Regions from separate parts of the Bradyrhizobium sp. 33ap4 genome, predicted to be linked through region 1. Evidence: riboswitches for the same ligand, from Rfam matches in the RefSeq annotation. Region 1 holds a riboswitch; the other holds the start of a gene.
What was found. Region 1 has a riboswitch for glycine ahead of Q2M23_RS38935 (D-amino acid dehydrogenase). Riboswitches for the same ligand answer to the same signal wherever they lie in the genome.
Positions count from the first base shown of each region.

Region 2: linked by a shared signal. The riboswitch ahead of gcvT (glycine cleavage system aminomethyltransferase GcvT) and the one ahead of Q2M23_RS38935 (D-amino acid dehydrogenase) in region 1 are both predicted to bind glycine.

Region 1 is NZ_JAUMTJ010000081.1:14,769-18,173, forward strand. Features, by position in the region: gene Q2M23_RS38930 (ABC transporter permease) at 1-300, opposite strand, end outside; gene Q2M23_RS38935 (D-amino acid dehydrogenase) at 461-1,819, opposite strand; glycine riboswitch at 1,885-1,999, opposite strand; glycine riboswitch at 2,003-2,109, opposite strand; gene Q2M23_RS38940 (M20/M25/M40 family metallo-hydrolase) at 2,202-3,332, opposite strand.
Region 2 is NZ_JAUMTJ010000036.1:85,221-88,625, reverse strand. Features, by position in the region: gene gcvP (aminomethyl-transferring glycine dehydrogenase) at 1-237, opposite strand, end outside; gene gcvH (glycine cleavage system protein GcvH) at 261-626, opposite strand; gene gcvT (glycine cleavage system aminomethyltransferase GcvT) at 646-1,791, opposite strand; glycine riboswitch at 1,933-2,021, opposite strand; gene alaS (alanine--tRNA ligase) at 2,224-3,405, shown strand, end outside.

The DNA of each region.
Region 1 (3,405 bases):
CGAGATCGAGGGCTCGAGGCGCGGGACGATCATTTCGAGGATCGGCTTGTTCGAGATCAGGGAGACGCCGAGGTCGCCGTGCAGCAACTTGGCGATCCAGGTGTAGAACTGGATGTAGATCGGCTCGTTCAGACCAAGCGAGGTCCGAATGCGTTCGAGTTGTTCGGGAGTCGCGTTGTCGCCGGCGAGGATGGCGGCCGGGTCGCCCGGCGTCAGCCGCAGCAACAGGAACACGAACAGAGCCACCACGCCCATCACGGGAATGGCGGCGAGGATGCGGCGAAGCAGATATCCGAGCAAATTTGATCCGTTGGGTTGTGGTCGATGAAGTCCCCAGCGGGACCGTTGCACACCAGACCGTAGCACAGATGGTAGCAGACTCACGGTAGAACTTGAGCAAGTCCCATGCCATCGGTGCTGCGGATTTTGCGGTGCAGCTAATCAGTCCTGTTGGCCGCGATTATTCCTCCGGTGAAGTTTGAAGCAGTCCACTGGAAGGTGGATTGATTTCAGCTTTGCGCGCGTCGGCGGGCACGTCGAGCCCGGCACCGAACGTCGGCGCCATCGGCGGCGTGTCGAGGTCGCGCCAATCGTCGATCGCCTGGGCCACCATCTGCGCCGTCGCCGCCGACAGTGTCCAGCCAAGATGACCGTGGCCCGTATTGTAGAACACGCCCGGAATCCGTCCGGCGCGAACCACCGGCATCATGTTCGGCATCATCGGGCGCAAGCCCGCCCATGGCACGACTTTCGACGTGTCGATCTCCGGGAAATGATGCCGCACCCAGTCCACCAGCGGTTGAATGCGATCGGCGCGAATGTCGCGGTTGAAGCCGTTGAACTCGGCGGTGCCGGCGACGCGGAAGCGGTCGGCGCCGAGCCGGCTGGTGACGATCTTCGCAGCTTCATCGAGCAGGCTGACGGTTGGGGCCGCATTCCGGCTTTGCGGCGCATCGAGCTGCACCGTGATCGAATAGCCCTTCACCGGATAGACATTGACGCGGTCGTTGAGCAGGCTGGCGAAGTGGCGGCTCGCCACGCCGGCGCAAATCACGATCCCGTCCGCCTGTAGCTGCTGGCGCGTCGCGACCGCAGCATCATGTGAAGCAGCTTCGTTCCAGCCGATGCGGAAGCCGTCATCGCCGTGTGCGATCGTGTCGACGTCGGCTTCATGGACGAAGCTCGCGCCACGGCGGATGCAGGCGTCGGCAAGCCCACGCGTGAATTTGTGAATATCGCCGGTCGCGTCCGACGGCGTGAAGAAGCCGCCATAGCAGGTTGTCTGCAGCGCGGGTTCGATGACGCGGATCTCGTCCGGGGTCACCGGCCGGCGGTCGAGCCCGCCTTGCTGCAGCAGCGTGTTGACCTTGAGGCCGGCTTCGAAGCCGGCCCTGTCGTGATAGACGTGCAGGATGCCGCGGCGTTCGAGATCGAAGGCGATGTTTTCGCGCTCTGCGATCGAGAACAGATGCTTGCGCGCTTCGATGGCGAGCTTCGTGGTCTCGATGGTGTTGCCGCGATAGCGCGTGATGTGGCCTACGAACTCGCCGATCCAGGAATATTTGTGCCAGCTCGGCTTCGGGTTCATCAGCAGCGGCGCGTCGCTTCTCAGCATCCAGCGCAGCCCCTTGAGGATGGTCGCGGCGCTGTTCCACACCTCGGCGTTGCTGGCGGAGAGTTGTCCGCCATTGGCGAACGAGGTTTCCATCGCGGCGTAGCGATGCCTGTCGAGGACAGTCACCTTGTAGCCGCGTTCAAGCAGGGCATAGGCCGTCGTTACGCCGGTGATGCCGGCGCCGATGATCGCGATGTGTGGCATGATAGTTGTCAGGCTCCCGTGGGTTAGAGTCGCCGAACCGCCGGTGAAACCGGCATCGGCGCCCCATCTGTCACGGTACCTGAGAGCTTGATCCGCATCGGGCTGTGGCCAGAAGCGAACTATCCCCTTCGGTGGACGTCATGGCCCTTGATGTGCGGCCATGTTCGTCTCTCTCCAGATCGTCCTGACGATACAGTCCTTTTGCCTGAGAGTTTCCGGGGCGGTTGCTCCGTCGGCGCCGAAGCCAACAACACGATTGTTGTCGCTTCGATCTCTCCCGCATCGTCGCGTTGGACGGCCGGACCGTAGGCGAAGCCTCAAAAATGGACAAGGCTAAATTTCGATCCGGCAGTGCCAACGTGTTGTGCAGTGCAAATCGATGTCAGTCCAGCGTCGCCAGCAGTGCCGCCATCAGGCGGCCGCGTTCGGCGAGGCTGTCGACCTCGATGTGCTCGTTGAGCGTATGTGCATCGGCGCCGCGAACGCCAAGGCCGTCGAGCGTGGGGATGCCCATCGCGCCGGTGAAGTTGCCGTCTGAGCCGCCGCCGGCGCTGCCGTGCGGCAGATCGAGACCCATCGCTGCAGCAAGGCCTTTTGCCTTTTCATAGAGCGCCATGGTGCCCGCATCGGGCTCCCACACCGGGCGGGTGACGCCGCGCGTCACCTTGAAGGTCACGTCGTTGGCGGTGCCCGACAGTGCCAGCATGCGCTCGACGCCACGGTCGAGATCGGCCTGGCGCTTGGCCATGCTGAGCGCTTCGCCGGTACAGGTCGTCGCGACGCAATTGACCCACTGGCCGCCATGCACGATGCCGACCGAGAAGGTGCAGTCCTCGGTGGTCATGCCGTCGATGGCGATGATCTGCCGCGCCATCTCGCGGATCGCGGAGCGGCCGGAAGACAGCGTTGCGCCGGCATGGCTGGGCTTGCCGGTGGCTTCCAGGTTGAAGCGCGCGATCGCATAGCGGCCGGTGACGACGCCGTTATTCGGACGGCCGGGCTCCGGCACCAGCACATATTTGTTGCGCGCGGCTTCCGCCTCGATGATGTCGCGCGTCGACGGCGTGCCGACCTCTTCGTCGGGGGTGAACAGCACGGTGATCGGCAGCGGAGTCGTAAAGGAGGCGCGCGCCAATTGCCTGATCGCCTCGATCGACAGGTAGTTGCCGCCCTTCATGTCGAAGATGCCCGGCCCGAAGCACTTGTTGCCTTCGCGCCGCCACTTCAGCTTCTCGATGGTGCCGACGGGGTGAACGGTGTCCAGATGGCCGGCGATCAGGATGCCGGGCTGGCCTTGTTTCGGATGGGGAAAACGGGCGCGGACGCAGCCCGCGAAGCCCTGGCGTCCGGCGATGCGCTCGATCGTCGCACCCATGATCGCCATCTCGCGGGCGGCGAGATCGAGCATGCGTTCGACCGCGGCGGCGTCCCAGGTCGGGCTTTCGCATTCCACCCAGCTGCGCAGGCCCTGCAGCATCGTTTCGGAATCAAAGGGGAGATTGGCGGGGTTCATCGTTGTTCTCTCTTGTTGTTCTGACGGCGCCGGCATCGCGCGCGCGTTACGAAAATCTCAGCCGACGATTTTG
Region 2 (3,405 bases), on a different contig from region 1:
GTTCTGCGCGGCGAGCTCGCTCATATGCGCGAGCGCCTCGGTCTCGCTCAGCGCCCGGCCGAGATCGAGCGGCGCCTTCTGCCGGATCGACGCCGGCAGCGTCTCGTTCATCAGCGCCTGCAGGCTCGCGGCGCCGACCGTCTCCAGCATCGCGTTGACGTCGCGCGGCGACGGTCCGATGTGGCGGCGGACGAAATCGGTGGCGGCTTCGTTGATCGGCTTGAAGGGCGCGTTCATGACGTGATCCTCGGAGTGATCCTTTAGGCGGTGTGCGCGGCGTAGGCGGCCTCGTCCATCAGGCCGCCGAGCTCGCCCTTGTCGGCAATCTTCAGCTTGAAGAACCAGGCCTTGCCGCCGGCGTCGGAATTGACCAGCGCGGGCTCGGCGGCGAGCGCGTCGTTGACCTCGACCACCTCGCCGGAGATCGGCGCGTAAACGTCGGAGGCGGCCTTGACGGATTCGACGACAGCGGCGGCCTCGGCCTTCTTCAGGCTGCGGCCGACCTTGGGCAGTTCGACGAACACGACGTCGCCGAGCTGCGACTGCGCATAGTCGGTGATCCCGATCGTGGCGACGTCGCCCTCGATGCGGAGCCATTCGTGGTCGGACGTGTACAGCGTCGTCATGGGGTCGATCCTTTGGCGTTCAGCGTTTGTAGGTATTGGGGACGAAGGGCGTAGCGGCGACTTTCAGCGGCAGCCGCTGGCCGCGCACTTCGGCGAAAACGGTGGTGCCGACGGCGGAAAGGGCCGTGGGCAGGTAGCCCATCGCAACCGGCGCATTGAGGCTCGGGCCGAAGCCGCCCGAGGTCACCTTGCCGATCTGCTCGGTCGAGCCGGCATCGGCGAACAGCGCGGCGCCTTCGCGCACCGGTGCGCGGCCGTCAGGCTTCAGGCCGACCCGTCGGCGCGCAGCGCCATCTGCGAATTGCGCGAGAATTTTGTCGGCGCCGGGGAAGCCGCCGGCGCGGGCGCCGCCGCTGCGGCGAACCTTCTGCACCGACCATTCCAGCGCGCCTTCGACCGGTGTCGTCGTGGTGTCGATGTCATGGCCATAGAGGCACAGCCCGGCTTCGAGCCGCAGGCTGTCGCGCGCGCCGAGCCCGATCGGCAACACGTCGGGATTGTCGAGCAGCGCGGTGACCAGGGCTTCCACCTTGTCCGCGGGCACGGAAATCTCAAAGCCGTCCTCGCCGGTATAGCCGGAGCGCGAGACGAAGCAGTCGACGTCACTGAGCCGGCGCGCACCGGCATCCATGAATTTCATCGAACCGACATCTGCACAAAGTTTCGCCAGCGCCGATTCGGCTTTAGGGCCCTGCAGCGCGATCAGCGCGCGGTCGGCCAGCGAGATGATCTCGCAGGCGTCGGAGAGATTCGCGCGCAGATGCGCCTCGTCCTCGGCCTTGCAAGCGGCGTTGACCACCAGGAACAGGTGATCGCCGAAATTCGCCACCATCAGGTCGTCGAGCAGGCCACCGTCATTGTTGGTGAATTGCGCGTAGCGCTGCCGTCCCGGCGCGATACCGACGATGTCCTGCGGCACCAGTTTTTCCAGCGCGAGCGCGGCATCCGCGACCTTGCCGGATTTGGCCTTCAGCACGAGCTGGCCCATGTGCGACACATCGAACAGACCGGCTTCCTTGCGGGTGTGCAGATGCTCCTTCAGCACGCCGGCCGCGTATTGCACCGGCATGTCATAGCCGGCGAACGGCACCATCTTGGCGCCGCGCGCCAGATGCAGCGCGTGCAGCGGGGTCTGTTTCAGCGGGGAGGTTTCGCGCGCAAGCATCACAGGGCCCTCGCGGTTCCCGCCGGGGACCTATTTCCCCTTGAGAAACCTGCAGAAAGCCCCATCTGTCGCTGTGCCTGAGAGTATTATCCCGTCGGCGGACGCATCGGGGCGAACCCCAGCGTCTCTTTCCAGATGTCAGACGTCACGCGGTCCTTTTGCCTGAGAGTTTCCGGGGCGGTTGCTCCTTCGGCGCCGGCGATAAGGCCGGTCTCTCCCGACGTGACTAGGTATAGGTAGGTAGAAAACACGGCGCCACCAAGACTGTCAACGCAGCTGCAGCAACTATCCAATGGGCTTTGTGCTGCCGCGGCAAGCCCATGATCCGCCTGCACAGTTTCTGGACACCGCAGCTGGCAATGTCTAAAAGCGTTCGGCCGGAAAATGACGCCTTTTTGCGGCTGGCCGGCCCCTTTTTCCGATTGGATGAACATGAGCAGCGTCAACGACATCAGGTCGACATTTCTGAACTTCTTCAAGGAGAACGGGCACGAGATCGTGGCCTCGTCGCCGCTGGTTCCGCGCAACGACCCGACCTTGATGTTCACCAATGCCGGCATGGTGCAGTTCAAGAACGTCTTCACCGGCGTCGAGAAGCGCGGCTATCAGCGCGCCACGACGTCGCAGAAGTGCGTGCGCGCCGGCGGCAAGCATAACGACCTCGACAATGTCGGCTACACCGCGCGCCATCTCACCTTCTTCGAGATGCTCGGCAACTTCTCGTTCGGCGATTACTTCAAGGAGCGCGCGATCGAGCTCGCCTGGAATCTGATCACCAAGGATTTCGGGCTGAAGAAGGACAAGCTGCTGGTCACCGTCTACCACACCGACGACGAGGCGGCCGGCTACTGGAAGAAGATCGCGGGCTTCTCGGACGACCGCATCATCCGCATCCCGACCTCGGACAATTTCTGGGCGATGGGCGACACCGGCCCGTGCGGACCGTGCTCCGAAATCTTCATCGACCGCGGCGAGCACATCTGGGGCGGCCCTCCGGGCAGCCCGGATGAGGATGGCGATCGCTTCCTCGAATTCTGGAACCTGGTGTTCATGCAGTACGAGCAGGTGACGAAGGAGGAGCGCGTGGCGCTGCCGCGTCCCTCGATCGACACCGGCATGGGGCTCGAGCGCATGGCCTGCATCCTGCAGGGCGTCGAGAGCGTGTTCGAGACCGATCTGTTCCGCAATCTGATCGATGCCGCCGCGTCTACCCTCGGGCACGGTCCGAACGAGCAGAACGTTGGGTCGTATCGGGTGATCGCGGACCATCTGCGCTCGTCCGCGTTCCTGATCACCGACGGCGTGCTGCCGTCGAACGAGGGCCGCGGCTACGTGCTGCGCCGGATCATGCGCCGCGCGATGCGCCATGCACAGCTTTTGGGCGCGAGCGAGCCGCTGATGCATCGCCTGGTCTGGGCGCTGGTCCGCGAGATGGGCCAGGCCTATCCGGATCTGGTCCGTGCGGAGAAGCTGATCGAGGAGACGCTGCGGCTGGAGGAGACGCGCTTCCGCAAGACGCTGGCGCGCGGCCTGTCGATCCTCGACGAGAAGAGTGCCGGCCTCAAGAAGGGCGACATGTTCGACGGCGACACCGCGTTCACGCTGTACGACACC